One region of the Pseudarthrobacter sp. P1 genome, then DNA from elsewhere that is predicted to be linked to it. Evidence: predicted binding sites of a transcription regulator. Region 1 holds the regulator's gene; each other region holds the start of a gene.

Region 1 (3,969 bases):
GCTCATGGTCCGGGACACCACCAGGCGCGGGCGGCCCGGCAGCAGGCTCAGCGCGCTGGGCGTGCCGTCGTGGGCGAACTCGGCATAGGCCTCGTCCACAATGATGATGGCCTGGCTGGCCTCGCCCGCCTCGTAGACTGCCTCCACGACGTCCAGCCCCAGGGCCGTTCCGGTGGGGTTGTTGGGCGAGCAGAGGAACACGATGTTCGGCGCAGCGGCGCGCACCTGTGCGGCGGCGTCCTCGGCGGTGAGGGAGAAATCATCCTTGCGCCGGCCCGCGGCATACGCCGTGCCGGTTCCGCTGGCCAGCAGCGGGTACATCGAGTAGGTGGGAGGGAAGCCCATCGCCGTGCGGCCGGGGCCGCCAAAGGCCTGCAACAGCTGCTGGAGGACCTCGTTGGAACCATTGGCGGCCCACAGGTTGTCCAGGGTCAGGCCGTGGCCCAGATAGGCGGCCAGCGCGGTGCGCAGTTCGGTGAATTCACGGTCCGGGTAGCGGTTGAGGCCCTCGAGCTGCTCGGCGACGGCCTTCAGGATGGCCTCGCGGGCATCGGCCGGAACGCCGTGCGTGTTCTCGTTCACATTCAGCAGGATGGGCACATCCAGCTGGGGGGCGCCGTACGGATGCTGCCCCCGGAGATCGTCTCGAAGGGGCAACTGGTTCAGGCGTTCTAGCTGGTTCACCCTTCCACTTTAAGTGCCACGGGCACAGGGGGCGAACCACGGGGCTCCGTGACCCTCTGTTACCGCCTCCGCCGGCCGCGCCGGGCCTGGAGCGGCATCCTGCGGAACCTGCCAGGAAGGTCAGGCAGCCTTGGGGACGAACAGGCGCTGGCCCGGCTGGACCACGGAGCTGGCGAGATCGTTCAGTTCGACAATGTCCGACACCACGTCGCGGGTGTCGCGGGAGGAATCCGCCGCCATGGCGATGGACCACAGCGTCTGGCCGGACAGCACAGTCACCGTGCTGGTGTAGTCCGGCGCCGGGCCGCCCACCGTGGCGGCCTTGGCGGGGGTGGTGAAGACGGCGGCCAGGGCCACCAGGGCGATGGCCACCAGGGCCAGCGGCATCCAGATCAGGACCAGGCGGCCCCGGCGGGTCAAGCGGAGCGGGGGAAGTTCGTTCGTGGAGCTCATGGCATTAAACCTTTCACTTCGGCAGACGTGCGCCCTGGGCCGTTCGAAACAACCGGGCCGAGAGCGGTGAAACAGATTCGAACATGTATTCGAATGCGTCTTGACCATTTTTAGCACTAATGGACGAAGCTTGCCAAGACTCGCTAGAACAAATGTTTGAAAAACTACCGGAGCTGTCCTACCGTTAAGGCAAGGGATTTACCGGATCGGTAGTAGTCGAACCAAGCAGTAGTCAAGCAGGCGCCACCGACACGAACTCCCCCACACCCAGTGGGTGGCCGCACCGGCCACCCACCAGTACCGACGCCGTCGCGGGAAGGACAGCACCATGCCGTCTCCGGAATTCATCCTCCACAGCGGGAATCCCGCCAGCCGGCACGGCCTCAAGGGCCTGACAGTGCGGCAGAAGAAGATCCTCGAGTGCATCCAGCGCTCCATCTCGGACAAGGGCTACCCGCCGTCCATGCGCGAGATCGGCGACGTCGTTGGCCTCGCCAGCCTCTCCAGCGTCACCCACCAGCTCAGCCAGCTGGAAAAGATGGGCTACCTGCGCCGGGACCCCAAGCGTCCGCGCGCCATGGAGGTGCTCATCCCGTTGACGCTGGACTACGGCCAGCCGCGGATCGAGGGCGTTCCGGCCCCCACCGAGCTGCGCGGGGCCAACGGGCTGAACATGGCCGAACTCAGCAGCGCCTCGGACACGGCATTGGTTCCGCTCGTCGGCCGGATCGCCGCCGGCGGACCCATCCTGGCCGACCAGGTCATCGAGGACGTCATGCCGCTGCCGCGCTCCCTGGTGGGCCACGGTGAGCTCTTCATGCTCAAGGTCTCCGGCGACTCCATGATCGACGCCGCCATCTGCGACGGCGACTGGGTGGTGGTGCGCCGGCAAAGCAACGCCCTCAACGGCGACATCGTGGCCGCCCTGCTCGACGACGAGGCCACGGTGAAGACCTTCCGGCAGCGCGACGGCCACACCTGGCTGCTGCCGCAGAACACCCGCTACGAGCCCATCCTGGGCGACCACGCCACCGTCATGGGCAAAGTGGTCTCCGTCCTGCGCAGCATCTAGCAAAAGACCCAGCCCACAACGCAGAAGCCCTGCGGCCGCACCGGCCGCAGGGGTTCTGCGTCTGCACCGGCAGGGCCTACCGCACCGCGCGCAGGGGCTTGGCGGCGCCGGCGAGCCACAGAGCCAGCAGGATCGGCGCCCCGATGGCCAGCAGGGCCAGGTTGATGCCGACGTGGTCGCCGAGGTAGCCCAGCAGCGGCGGGCCGGCGAGGAACGCGACATAGCCGATGGTGGAGACCACCGACACCCTGGCTGCGGCGTGCCGGGGATCATCGGCAGCGGCGGACATGCCCATGGGGAAGGCCAGCGCGGCCCCCATTCCCCACAGCGCGGCCCCCACCCCGGCCAGGACAAGGTTGCCGGCAAGGACGAACAGCACCAGGCCCACCGCCGCTGCCGCCATGCTGGCCCGCAGCACCGCCACGCGGCCGAACCTGTCAATGGCACGGCCGCCGAGGAAGCGCATCAAGGTCATTGCCGCCACGAACAGGGCAAAGAGCAGCGCCCCGGCGGACTCCGTGGCCCCCAAGCCATCCACGGCGGCCTTGGCGATCCAGTCGTTGCCCGCGCCCTCGGTGAGCGTGGCACCGAGCACCACGACGCCGATGAGCAGGGTGCGTCCGTCGCGCCAGGCGGAAGACCCCTTGGCCCGCGGCTGGCCGGCGCCGGCCGCATCCGGCACGGCTACCGGCACGCGGGGCAGGAACCAGCGCGGCGCGGTCAAGGTCAGGGCGACCACCACCACGGCAACCACCAGGAGATGCTCCGGCAGCCCGACGCCCAGGGTGGACAGACCCGCCCCGATCAGGGCGCCGACGAAGGCGCCGCCGCTGAAGGCCGCGTGGAACTGGGGCATGATGGTGCGCCCGAGCCGGTGCTCGACGCCGGCGCCCTCGATGTTCTGCGCCACATCCCACAGCCCGATCCCGATGCCGAAGAAGAACAACGCCGCGGCGGTGGCGGGCACGGAGCCGGCCATCAGCGACAGAGCGATGCCCGCGCACGCCGTGGCCGCGAGCAGCCCGCCGGTGCGGATGGTGTTCGCCGCACCGATCCGCCCGACCACCGCGCCGGCGGAGGGCAGTGCCAGCAGGGAGCCGACAGCGATGCAGAGCAGGAGGGTGCCCATCTGTCCGGAGCTTAGGCCCAGGGTCTGCGTGACGGCAGGGATGCGCGCTGCCCAGCTGGCAAACACGAGGCCGTTCAGTCCGAAGACCAGGAAGGTGGCCACGGATGCGGCCCGAACGTGGGTGTCCACGGTAATGGTCATAGTGGTGCAACTTCCACAAAGAGTCGTAGGGAGGTGGAGGCCGGGCCGGGAAGGTCCGGCAGCCAGCCGGGCCGGTGCGCCGCTGTGTACTTGGAACTACAGCCGGGCCCCGGTCGGGGTGGTGATGCGGGCAACCGCCTCCACCGTGCTGGCACGGTCGTGCGGTTCGGTGTCGAGGGCGGCATGGAGAAAGAGCCCCTCGATCAGGGCATCGAGCATCCGGCACGTGGCAGGGTCGAAGTGGCGGCCCAGGGCGTGCCTGCTCCGTGCCATCCAATCCCGGGTGATCTGGCGGAACGCCGGCTCGCGGGCGGCCAGCGTGTAGAGCTCCTGCGTGAGCACCAGGTCCCGCTGGCTGCCCAGCAGGTCCTGGTGGATCAGCTCGACGACGGCGGCCCTCGCGGCCCCGGCGTCGGCGGCGCGGCCCAGCCGGTCCTCGAACCCGTCGGCAACGGTATCCGCAAACCGCCCGAACGCCTCCGCCAGCAGT
Region 2 (3,969 bases), 2.1 Mb from region 1:
TTTAGGACGTTTTTCCAGGTCGTGGTGCCCATCACCAAGCCGGCGTTTGCCACTGTCGCCATTCTTACCTTCCTGGCCCAGTGGGGATCCTACCTCTGGCCGGTCCTCATGGTCTCGGACCCCACCGTCCGGCCGCTCCCGCTGGCCATCAGCATCTTCCAAAACCAGCAGCCACCGGAGTGGGGCCAGGTACTGGCCTTCGGAACGATGTTCATCGTCCCTGTCCTGGCGGTCTTCCTGATCTTCCAACGCTGGTTCGTCGCCAGCATCAGCAGCTCCGCCATCAAGGGCTAGCACTACCCCTGGTCCCGCCCGAGCGGATGACCACCATCAGAGAGGTGTATTTCATTGGTTTTCAGTCTCCAGGACTCCTGGGTATGGGACTTCTGGCTTGCCGACGACGGCTCCACGTTCCACATGTACTATCTCCACGCTCCCAAGAGTCTGGGTGACCCTGCGCTTCGGCACCGCAATGCCCGGATCGGGCATGCCACCTCGCAGGATCTGAGTAGCTGGGTTTGCCACGGCGTCGTCCTTCAGCCCGATGACCCGGAGGCTTTTGACGCCACCTCGACCTGGACCGGCAGCGTGCTCCAAGGTCCCGACGGAATTTGGCGGATGTTCTACACGGGGGCCCGATTCTACGAAACACACAACATCGAAGCCATCGGCGTCGCAACGTCCCCCGACCTCCACACCTGGACCAAGCACCCGGCCCTCGTGATTGAAGCAGACGGGCGCTGGTATGAAAAATACGGCGATTCGACCTGGCCGGAAGAGGCCTGGCGGGACCCTTGGGTGTTTGCGGACCCGGCCGGGGAAGGGTGGCACATGCTGATCACCGCCAGGGCCAACACCGGAGACGCCGACAACCGCGGCGTCATCGGCCACGCCGTATCGACCGATTTGGAAACCTGGGAGGTACGGCCGCCCCTCAGCCAGCCGGGGGCCGGCTTCGGGCACCTCGAAGTCCCCCAGACTACGGTTATAGACGACCGCACCGTCCTGTTGTTCTCCTGCGGCGTGGACACGCTCTCGGCCCGGAAGGCAGAAGGATTCGGCGGCGGCGGGATTTGGAGCCTGGAAACAGACCACATCAGCGGACCCTACAACGTCGCATCAGCGGCCGTCGTCACGACGGCGCCGCTCTATAGCGGGCGCCTCATCCAAGACCGGGCCGGCCAATTGATAATGATGGCCTGCCATGATGCCAACAGCGACGGCTCCTTCGACGGCGTCGTCTCGGATCCGCTCCCGGTCCACTGGGATCCCGAGCGCGGCCACCTGACCACGGCCCCGACCACCAGCACCGCCAACGGAGCCGAGCCCACGACTGGGCCTGACCATACCAACGCATGAGGAGTTCCATGCCCACGGGTAACCACGGCAGCCGCACCCCCTGATGTCATCAGTAATGTCGCAACGGCGGCTCCGAAAGCTGCTGCTCCGGCGACGGCCCAGACAGCGTCCCATTCCTGATCAGACCAGTCCATTGTGTTCCAGCTCCACAGCCCGAGTGGGACTATCAGGTTGATGGGGTTGTTGGCGTAGGTGTAGACGGCATGGGTGGGGGAGGCGAGGGGGTCGGCGCTGATGAATTGGATGGTTTGGGGGTCGTACCAGCGGGCGCGGAAGTAGTACAGGCCGGTGTCGGGCGCCCTGGTGTGGCCGGTCAGAGTGCCGTGGGCGTCGTGCCTGAAGGTCGCGGCAACCGCGCCGGCGGCGTGGGTGAGGAGGCGGGTGGCCCCGTAGTGGTCGTGCTGGTAGAACAGCACGACCCCAGCCACGTCGATCTGCTCGACCCGTGGCCCGGTCGCATTCACGCCCCGGATCTATGGATCGGGCCGCGCCAAGGGCCGGTGCTAGCATGGATCATTCGAAACTTTGTTCTAGGCGGTGGCTGCGGTGGATGGCACGGATCCGGCACCGTCCGCCAGGGACCGCATGGCCCTGGTCGACGTGAACAACTTCTACGTCTCCTGCGAGCGGGTCTTCGACCCCAGGCTGGCTGGCCGCCCCGTCGTCGTCCTCTCCAACAACGACGGCTGCGTGGTGGCGCGCTCGGCCGAGGCCAAGGAGCTGGGCATCGCCACCGGGGCGCCGTGGTTCCAGGTGGCGCCGATGGCCAAGGCCTGGGGGCTGGTGGCGCGCTCGAGCAACTATGAGCTCTACGGCGACATGAGCGCCCGCGTCATGGAGGTGGTGGGCCGGTTCGGCACCTGGCAGGAGGTCTACTCCATCGACGAGTCCTTTGTGGGGCTGGTGGGGGATGAGGCCCAGCTGCGCGACGCCGGGGCGAAGATCCGCGCGGCGGTGGCCCGGTATGTGGGGGTTCCGGTCTGCGTGGGCATCGCCTCGACCAAGACGCTGGCCAAGTTCGCCAACCGGATCGCCAAGCAGAACCCGGCGCTGGCTGGCGTGTGCGCGCTGGATTCGATGCCGCCCGGTCATGTGGCGGCCATCCAGTCGCGGGTGCCGGCCACGGGGCTGTGGGGCGTGGGTGGCCGCACGGGGGACCGGCTGGCCGCGATGGGCATCGACACCGTGGCGGACCTCAAGGCCGCGGATCCATTGTTGATCCGCAAGAAGTTCTCCGTGGTGCTCCAGCGCACCGTCCTGGAGCTCAATGGCACGGCCTGCATCCCGCACACCGAGGAGCGCGCGGACAAGCAGCAGATCATGTTCTCGCGCAGCTTCTCCACGCCCGTCACCACGGTGGAGGGGATGGAGCAGGTGATGGCGATCTATGCCCAGCGCGGCGCGGCCCGGCTCAGCGCCGAGGGGCTGCGCACGACGGCGATGACAGTCACCGCCGGGACCAGCCGCTTCGCGGCCGGCGTGGCCAGCTTCCCCTCCGTCACCGTGCGCCTGCCGGCGGCCACGCAGGATCCAATCCTGCTGACCCGTGCAGCGGTGGCGGCCGTGCGGGAAAACGCGGTCCCCGGCGCCCCCTATCTGCGCGCCGGTGTCATGTTCAGCGGGCTGGAGCCGGCCGCCGGGCAGGAGGCATTGGACCTCTTCGTGGACGAGCGCGAGAAGCTGGAGCTGGGCGGATTGATGGGCAGCGTGCGGACCAAGTTCGGTGCCGCGGCCATTGGACTGGGCCTGGGCGGGCTGGCCGAGCCGCCGCAATGGTCCATGAAACGCGAGCATTCCTCGCCCCGCTACACCACCGAATGGGCCGAGCTGCCGGTGGTCCGGGCGTAGGGCGTGGCGCCCCGTCCGGGCCCTGATGCACCGGCGATCAGCCCGCAGCGATTGTGACAGCCCGATCCGTTGACAACCCTTCAGGGGCGGCGTATAGCTGGCCTTGTATCTACCCGCACGCGTTCCAGTTGGAGGTAGTCATGCCCGAATTCATGGACGTGCATCACAATATGGTCGGCATCTCGGCCGATGATTTGAAGGCCGCCCACGCGGCCGACGTGGCCATCCAGGCCGAAGAAGGTGTCGTCTTCAAGCAGGCTTGGGGCGACCCCGAGTCAGGCATTGTGTACTGCCTCTCGGAGGCCCCCGACGGCGAAGCCGTCAGGCGCATCCACGAGCGCACCGGACACCCCGCTGACGAAGTCCATCCGGTCCCGCTCTCCGTCTGAGCGCCAACCCACAGACCCATCCCTGGTAAAGGGCGGCGGCGGCACCATTGTTGGTGCCGCCGCCGCCTCGCGCTGTGCCCAAGTGGCTGCGCTCCTCAGATGGCTGGCCCGTAGGCTGGGGGTGGCCGGTTGGCGGCCACCATGGGGGAGGCGCCTGAGGGGGACAACGCAGCGCCGGCTGCTGCTGGCCGGTGCAGGCGCGGCCGTGCTGGCGGCGGGGCTGGCTGTGCACTATCTGGGGCGCGGGCCGGTGGCAGATTTTGCCGCCGATGCGCTCTACCCGGCGATGGTGTTGGTGGTGCTGGGCGTCCTGTGGCCACGATTGCGGAGCATGGTGCTTGGTGCGGTGGCCTTCGCCGCCAGCGCCGGGATC
Region 3 (3,969 bases), 130 kb from region 1:
AGGCGCAGCACCACGGCCAGGGCCACCAAGAGCAGCGGGACCCAGCTGGAGCCGGGCTGGCCGATGGCATAGGCCAGTGGAAGCCCCAGTATCGCCGTCGGACCCATGGCACACCTCCCGAAACCGCCGTTGGCTCGAGGCTACGCCCGCCAGCTGGAAGCCACCAGCGAGTTTTGTCCGCCCATGTGTCGTCCGGACGCGCTACTCGCCGGAGCCGGCGGGCATGCCGGGCCCGAACACCGGTCCGGGCGTGGGGCGTTTGGCGGAGATGCCGTCGCCGGATGACTGGTGGCGGACACGGCGCAGTACCCACGGCACCAGGAACTCGCGCGCCCAGACCAGATCCTCTGCCCGGGCCTCGCGCCACGGGCGGACCGGCAGCGAACCGGGGGCCAAAGCTTCAAGAGTGTGCGGGACGTTGAGGGCGTTCAAAGCCATGGTTGCAATGGTGTGGTGGCCGAGGGCCGAGAAATGGAGCCGGTCCTCGGCCCACATCTGTGGGTCCACCAGCGCCCGCAGCGACCACATATCGGCGACGACTGCGTCGTGGCGGTTGGCGATGGTCCGCAGGTTCTCGTTGTAGATGGCCACGCGGCCACGGATCATGCCCAGCACCGGAGTGTCACGGATGTCGGGGCCGTTGAACAGCAGCACGGTTGCCCCGGCGTCGGCCATCCTGCCCACGGCGGCGTCCAGCTGCTCGGCCAGGGCATCCGGGTCCGAGCCGGGGCGCAGGAGGTCGTTGCCTCCGGCGGAAATGCTGATCAAATTCGGCCGCAGCGCCAGCGCCGGTTCGAGCTGCTCCGCCAGGATCTGGCCCAGCAGCCGCCCGCGGATGGCCAGATTGGCATAGGCAAAATCCGGCTGCGTGCGGCTGAGTTCCTCGGCCAGCCGGTCGGCCCAGCCGCGGTGTCCGCCCGGGCTGGCCGGCTCGGGATCGCCGATGCCCTCCGTGAACGAATCGCCCATGGCCACGTAGCGGGTCCAAGGATGGGTGTGGTTCACCAGCGTGTTGGCCGTGTTGGCCGTGTTGGCCGTGTTGGTCTCAGGGGTCTGCATTTCCGTCACCCGTCCATCTTGCTACCGATTGGTAACTTAGGCCAGGATAGCCCGGGGCAGATCCGCGGCAACGCCGTCGTCGAAGCTCGTCAAGACCAGTTCCAGCCGTTCCAGGCCATCGTTGCCAAACAGGTCCTCGGGCCCGGTGGGAGCGAGCTCGCAACTGGCTCTGGCGCAACTTGCGGACCGGCGAGCCCGCAAGCGGTCACTGATCGCGCACGACCGATGAGGGAATTCGGACTCACTCATCCAGGAAGGCTGGCCGCGGGGTGGGACACGGGCCGTTTTGTCCCGGCCCGCCGGCGGTGGTTTCCTGCACAGGGGGTGCCGGGGACGACCTTGTCCCCTTTTAATCGAAACCATGTTCGACCCATGTCCAGTTCACTAGAATTAGTGCATGGGCATCACGGCGTTTTCCCCCGCCCGGGCGGGGCAGGCACCGGGCGGGCATCTGCGCCGGATCATCACACTTGCCCACGCCGCGGCCGCGCAGACCTCCGGCGAAGCCAATGCGTCCGGCACCGATGGCGCCAAGCCCGGTGCCGGCTGCGGGCCGGACCCGCTCGCCCTGGCCGCCCTGCCCGATTTGGAGCTGGCCGTCCTGGCCGGCCAGCTGGAAACCCTCTCCCGGCACCTGGACGCGCTCAAGGTCCGCTGCGCCGGCGAGCTCGCCGTCCGCACCCTCGCCGGCCGGTACCGGGACACCGGGGCCGCGACCCCGGTGGCAATGCTCCGGGACGCCCTGGCCATCTCCGGGGCCGAGGCGGCCAGGCGGCTCGCCCTGGCCGCGGCGTTCGTGCCCGCCGTCGATCCGATCAGCCAAACCGTGGCCCCGCCGAAGCAGCCGGTGCTCGGTGCCGCGTTCCTGGCCGGGAACTGTTCGCTGGAGAACGCGCTGGTGGCTTCCCGGGCCGTGGCCGAGGCCTCCCGCCTGGCCGCCGGCGGACGGATCGGCGCCGCGGAGGTGGACGCGGTCGAGGCGTCGCTGGCCACCACCGCCGCCACGGAGTCCCCGGACTTCCTGGCCCGGGGCGCCCGGCGCATCCTGGCCCACCTGGACCCGGACGGGCAGGAACCCACCGAGGCCGAACTGCTGGCCAAGGAGGGCATCCACTTCGGGGCGCCGCGGCGCGGCATGGTCCGTTTCGACGGGCACCTGACCCAGCTGTCGTATGAGGAGCTGATGGCCGTGATGGGCACCGGCACCAACCCGCGCGGCACCGCCGGGATCCTGGCCGGCGGAGCCTTCGACGCCGTGGCCGTGCCCGGGCAGGGCGCGCCGCCGGCCTGGGCCACCGGCACCGGTGCCGCATCCGCAGCCTCTGCCGCCGGGGACGATGGCGCCGGAGGCCCGCCACAGGGCGCCTCGGGCGCTTCGGACGGCATGGCCGGGGCCGGAACCGGGCCCGGCGGCGGGGACGGCAGCGGCCGGAGCCACCGGCGCGGACGGGTCAGGCAGCCCGCGACGCAGCACCCCGGACATCCATCCCGGCGCCGGCGGCTCCGGGGCCCCTGCCTTGGGCGGGGATACCAGCCCGGACGTGTTCGGTGATCCTGGGAACCTGGGAACCTGGGAACCTGGGCGCCGGCAGTTCCGCCCCGGCCGGGGATGCCGAGGCGGTGCTGGAATCCGCCGACCCGGCCGGCGTCGACCCGCACGTGGCCCGGAAACTGCTGGCCGGGCAGCGGCCCCGGCCCCAGCTGCTGCTGCACGCCCTGCTGGACTGCGTCCGCCTCGCCACCCGCACCGGCACCCTCCCGGACAACGGGGGCCTGCGCCCGCAACTGTTCATCACCGTGACCCTGGCCGAGCTCGCCGCCGGTCCCGGCAGCGCCGCCGTCCCGCACAGCGGCCCGATCCCGGCCGCCGCGATCCGCACGGCGGCCTGCGACGCCGGGATCATCCCGGCCGTGCTCGGCGCGGAGGGCGAGATCCTGGACGTGGGCCGGTCCCAGCGCCTCGTCCCGCCCCACATCCGCAGGGCGCTGCTCATCCGGGACCGGGGCTGCGCGTTCCCGGGCTGCGACCGGCCCCCGCAGTGGACCGACGCGCACCACATCGTCTACCGGTCCCAGGGCGGGGACACCTCGGTGGAGAACTGCGTGCTGCTGTGTTCCTACCACCACCACCTCATCCACCACACCGGCTGGGCGGTCGAGTCCGTGCACGGCATCCCCTGGTTCACCCCGCCCCCATCCATCGACCCGCTCCGCCGGCCCCTGCGCAACGGGTACCACCACGCCGGGGCACCGCCGGGATGACGGACACCACCGCCGCCGGGCGCGGGAGGTCCCGGCGTCGCCCGGCTACCGGGCCCTACCGGCCGGCCAGGGGCCGCCCGCAGCCCGATCTCCGCACGGCCGCGCGCGGCCTTGGGCCTCCGGCCGCGAGGGCCCAGCGGCGAGCTGGCGGGCCGGGTGAGCGGCCGGGGACGATCACCGAGGCTGGCTTGACTGGCGGTGCGGTCTCGACATGCCCGGCCGGCGGCGCGGTCCGGGCATGAAAAGATGGATCCATGACTTTTACCTCCACGGAAGCCCAGCCCACCGTCCTTTGGTCCAAGCCCGAGGCCGAGCGGAAGGGCACGCCGCTGCTGGTGCTGCTGCACGGCTACGGCTCCAATGAGGCCGACCTGATGGGCCTGGCCGACATGCTGCCCGACGACTTCACCATTGCCTCGGTGCGCGCCGGCGAGCAGGCAGGACCGGGATTTGCCTGGTTCCCGCTGCGCACGGACATCAGCTACTCGCTGGACAGCGTGAAAACGTCCACGGAGGAGATCGCTGCGTGGATCGATTCGGTCAAGGGCAACCACAGCTCGGTGACGCTGCTGGGCTTCTCGCAGGGCATGTGCATGGCGACGTCGCTGGCCCGGCACCGTCCGGCGGACTTTGCCGCCGTCGTCGGGC
Region 4 (3,969 bases), 2.1 Mb from region 1:
GGCTGGACGTGGAGCTGGCCATGCGCCCGTTCCAAACCTCCATCGAGGCCTTCCACGACCGCACCCGCCCCGCGGACTGGTACGAGTCGCTGATGAAGGCATACGTGGTGGACGCCATCTCCGATGATTTCTACCACTCCATCAGTGCGTTCCTGGACCCGGAAACCAGCGCCGTCATCGCCGCGGTGCGCACCTCCGAAGAGTCGTCCCAGCTGCTGCAGTCACGGCTCAAGACGGTGCTGGCCGAGGATCCGCGGCTCTCCTCCCGGCTGGCCCTGTGGGGCCGGCGCCTGGTGGGGGAGGCCCTGACCCAGGCGCAGCGCGTGGGCAAGGACCACAGCTTCCTGATGGGCCTGCTGCCGCCGGAGCAGATGCCCGCCGCCGAGGTCTCCTCGCTGCTGGCGTCGCTGACCCGCAACCATTCCCGGCGGATGAGCCAGCTCGGCCTGACCGCCTAGGTTTCGGCCGGGAGCAGGCCGATCCCGCTGCCGCACGGAGCTTCAGGAGAGCAGCGCAGCACCCAGAGCCACCACACCCAAAACCATCACCACGGAATGGCCGCCTGCACTGAGCAGCCGGCGCCCGCGGGGCGTGATGCGCCGCCCCGCCACCGAGCCGATGGCGGCGAGCACCAGCTGCCAGCCGAGCGAGGCCACGCCCACGCCAGCGGTAAAGGCCGCGGCGGTTTCCCAGGGCCAGCCGCCGCGCCCCAGGGCGGTGGCCAGCGCGAGAAAGTACAGCACGGTGGCGGGGTTCAGAGCCGTCAGCCAGGTGAAGGCCGCAAGCACCTTTCCCGGGCCGCCGGACACGGCCGGGAGCGGCGGACCGGCGGTGGTGTGCACTTTGCGCAGCCCGTTCGCGCCCAGGTCCATGAGCACCAGACCGGCGACGGCGGCCGGCCACCGTCCGGCCGAGGCCACCAGCGGAGCGACGGCCGCACCAAAGGCCAGTGCCGCCGCGCAGTAGGCGAGGTCCACCAGAGCGACACCGGCCGCGGCCGCCGATCCGGACCGGAAACCGGCGGAGATGCCCTGCTGGATGATCAGGATCCCCACGGCGCCCAGGGGCAGGGCGACGCCGAGCCCAGCCGCCAGGCCCGCCAACAGCGCGGGAAAGATCGTCATGGCATCGAGGGTACATTCCACACCGGAGGACCGCTGCGGGATTCTCTGCTCCACGGATAGTATGTCTGTATGGACACAACTGACAGCGAAATCCTGCAGATTCTTGGCCACGACGGCAGGATTTCCTTCAGTGCGCTGGGAGCCCGGGTGGGGCTGAGCAGCAACGCCGCCGCGGCCCGTGTCCGGCGGTTGGAGGCGGCGGGGACCATTCTGGGTTACACCGTCCGGCTGGCCGTCGATGCCCCTGGCGCGGCCGACGGCCTGGAGGTGTTCATCGACGTGCGGCTGCGCGAGTCCACGGACGGGGAGGCGTTTCTGGCGTTCCTGCGTCCGCTGCCCCAGGTCCGCGACGCCGTGCATCTGACTGGCCCGTACGACTATCTGCTGCACGTGCAGGTGCGCAATCCGCTGGAGCTGGACGGCTTCCTGCGCCGACTCAAGCACGACGGCGGCGCGGCGCAGACGCAGACCCGGATCGCGCTGCGGCACGGCTAGCCCGGTGCCCGGACGGAATGGTGGCTGGGCCCGCGGCGGCGCTCAGCCGTCGTCGTCGTTGCCTTGGTGGTCCGGCCCTCCCCGCAGATCGGCCAGGATCCGCTGCGCAATGCCCTCCGCCGACTCCGCCGCGGTGATGCGCTGCTCCAAGATACCCTCCAACGGATCCCAGCCGTTGAACCACCCGCGCATCTCCTCCTCGCCAAAATCGGAGGACTTGCCCGGGCGCTGTCCGTGCCGGCGCAGGGTTTCCTCGAAACTGAGGTCGAACGCGTAGAACAGGCTCGGGCCCGGATGGCCGTCGCGCAGCCTTCCCAACGAGGCGGAGTACTTGGCGGCGTTGAAGATGCCATCCAGGATCACGGTGCGGCCGCCGGCCAGACAGACTGCGGCAGCCTGCTCGATCAGGTCGACGCTGAGCGGGGAATAGGCACCGGCCTCGCCGAGGATCACCCGGCGGAAGTGGTCCTGCTCGATCCAGGCTCCGTCCACCAACGGGCGCAGGATGGTGGCGACGGTGCTCTTCCCCGAGCCCGAATTTCCGCGCAGGACAATCAATGCGGCCACGCCTTCATCAAAGCACGGTGTGCGGCGGCCGTCGGCCCGCCGAGGACAAATGCCCGGTGCTACCATGAGTCATTCGAAACTTTGTTCTAGGCGGTGGTTGCGGTGTTTGGCATGGACCTTGCCCAGCCGATGGCCGGCCAGGCGCCGGCGCCGGACCTGGAACCGACGGGCTTCGCCTCCCCGGCCCGGGACTACTTCGACGGCGGAATCGACCTCAACCGGCACCTGATCAGGGACCGGACCTGCACCTTCATCATGCGGGTCGCGGGGAACTCCATGGACGCGGCGGGGATCAGCGACGGCGACGAGATCATCGTGGACCGGTCCCTGGTGCCGAAGGACCGCTCGGTGGTGGTGGCCGTGCTGGACGGCGAGCTGGTGGTCCGCCGGCTGCGCCTGGCCCAGGGAGGGGCGTCGCTGGAAGCCGAAAGCCCCGACGGCGGAGCCCGGGCCGAAGTGCTGGCTGCGGCGGTGGAGGGGCTCACCATCTGGGGCGTCGTGACCCGGTGTTTGCACCACGTGTAGTGCGCGGAATCGGGAATTGCGCTCCCAATGCGCCACCGTCCCGGTGCGACAGTCGGGCTGTCGTGCCCGAAGTCGTGATCACCGCTGCCGTGGCGGCCGTCTAGCCCTTCTTGAGCCTGTTCACCGGCGGGAGGCTGTGGTTTGTGGCCAGGATCCGGAGAGCGTCCGCCGCTATGGTCCGGTCGGCCGGTTCCAACAGCAGCCAGGACCGGTGGCCGGCGTCGGAGAGCGCCTTGTACAGACTCAGGACGCGGGACTTGTCGCTGCCCTTCATCAGCGCGGCGGTCACCAACGGGTTCCGGATGGTCGTACACAGGACCACGGTGTCGTCGAGGTGCCGGTCCTTGTCGCGGGAGTCCGCCCGGTAAGCGGCGCCTTTGAGAACCAGCGCGCCAAGGGAGTTGGGAATACTGATGAGCACGGGTCCGTCGTCATCGGCGGTCATCGGGCAGTTGACGGTGCGCTGTAGGGCCTGGGTGCCTCCAGCGACCTGGAACGGCTTACGTCCGCCGATGCGGGGGACCTTGGCCGGGGCCAGGTGGTCGGCGATCATTACGTCGATCTGCTGCTCCCCGCGGATGAACCGGTGGACTGGGGTGTCATCCTCAATGGACTTCCGGAGCGTGTAGCCCAGTTCGGTCAGGACAGCCACCACCGACGACGTCGACGTCGCGCCTGTTTCGATGTGGAGAACGATGTCGACGTCGGCTGTCGGCCGGGAGACGGCCAGGCCGGCGGCTGCGGCATGGAGCTGGGCCATGAGGCCGCCGACTAGTGTCCACTGGGTGGAGGGGAGTGCCCGTGCCAACTCGACGCACTGCGGCCACGGCGTCCCCCAGCCGCCCGGCGGGGCAGGGACGTTCCAAACTTCGCGGTCACCGACTGCGGGCCCCGTCCGGACCGTTCCCGGCTCAGGCATGGAGGAGCCCAGTGATGATGCGCTGGCCGGCCCGGCGTTCACGGGTGGCGAGAGAGCCCATCAGATCCACAGCAATGGCGGCCACCGGTGCCCGACCCTCCGCGAAGGGTTCGGCGAGGTCCACCTCACGGATGATGGCGTTGCCTTCGGGATCCTGGACCATGCCGAACGCGTCGGCCAGGGCTTGTGCATCCCCGGCCATGACGTAGCCTTCGGCGATCCCGCTGCCGCCGGACATGCCGAAGGTAGCAGCGGTGCTTTGGTCGCGCATTGCGGCAGCACCACTGGCGATCAGGTGATCGTTCAGGGCAGCGAGTCCGTCGGGGCTGACCCTGAAGC

Evidence for each region. Region 1 encodes LexA, which represses DNA repair genes until DNA is damaged. Its sites were predicted from a motif close to TCGAACANNTGTTCGA; they were not measured.
Region 2: ACQCSX_RS09525 (Y-family DNA polymerase) is a predicted target of LexA. The motif match lies at 1,877-1,892, and genes of this name have one in related genera.
Region 3: ACQCSX_RS19685 (DUF222 domain-containing protein) is a predicted target of LexA. The motif match lies at 1,413-1,428, and genes of this name have one in related genera.
Region 4: ACQCSX_RS09620 (LexA family protein) is a predicted target of LexA. The motif match lies at 2,260-2,275, and genes of this name have one in related genera.

Annotation. Positions count from the first base shown of each region.
Region 1 covers NZ_CP189584.1:4,359,524-4,363,492, reverse strand. Annotated here, with positions in the region: gene ACQCSX_RS20355 (histidinol-phosphate transaminase) at 1-684, opposite strand, end outside; gene ACQCSX_RS20350 (LysM peptidoglycan-binding domain-containing protein) at 805-1,137, opposite strand; gene lexA (transcriptional repressor LexA) at 1,466-2,209, shown strand; gene ACQCSX_RS20340 (MFS transporter) at 2,286-3,479, opposite strand; gene ACQCSX_RS20335 (TetR/AcrR family transcriptional regulator) at 3,576-3,969, opposite strand, start outside.
Region 2 covers NZ_CP189584.1:2,019,345-2,023,313, reverse strand. Annotated here, with positions in the region: gene ACQCSX_RS09540 (carbohydrate ABC transporter permease) at 1-294, shown strand, start outside; gene ACQCSX_RS09535 (glycoside hydrolase family 68 protein) at 349-1,359, shown strand; partial or broken gene ACQCSX_RS09530 (RHS repeat-associated core domain-containing protein) at 1,521-1,775, opposite strand; gene ACQCSX_RS09525 (Y-family DNA polymerase) at 1,945-3,207, shown strand; gene ACQCSX_RS09520 (SCO4226 family nickel-binding protein) at 3,348-3,596, shown strand; gene ACQCSX_RS09515 (DUF2809 domain-containing protein) at 3,718-3,969, shown strand, end outside.
Region 3 covers NZ_CP189584.1:4,226,829-4,230,797, forward strand. Annotated here, with positions in the region: gene ACQCSX_RS19675 (hypothetical protein) at 1-107, opposite strand, end outside; gene ACQCSX_RS19680 (SGNH/GDSL hydrolase family protein) at 202-969, opposite strand; gene ACQCSX_RS19685 (DUF222 domain-containing protein) at 1,457-2,611, shown strand; gene ACQCSX_RS19690 (DUF222 domain-containing protein) at 2,608-3,321, shown strand; gene ACQCSX_RS19695 (alpha/beta hydrolase) at 3,576-3,969, shown strand, end outside.
Region 4 covers NZ_CP189584.1:2,037,377-2,041,345, reverse strand. Annotated here, with positions in the region: gene ACQCSX_RS09640 (ferritin-like fold-containing protein) at 1-458, shown strand, start outside; gene ACQCSX_RS09635 (LysE family transporter) at 501-1,124, opposite strand; gene ACQCSX_RS09630 (Lrp/AsnC family transcriptional regulator) at 1,194-1,619, shown strand; gene ACQCSX_RS09625 (AAA family ATPase) at 1,662-2,186, opposite strand; gene ACQCSX_RS09620 (LexA family protein) at 2,298-2,711, shown strand; gene ACQCSX_RS09615 (hypothetical protein) at 2,812-3,471, opposite strand; gene ACQCSX_RS09610 (helix-turn-helix domain-containing protein) at 3,623-3,969, opposite strand, start outside.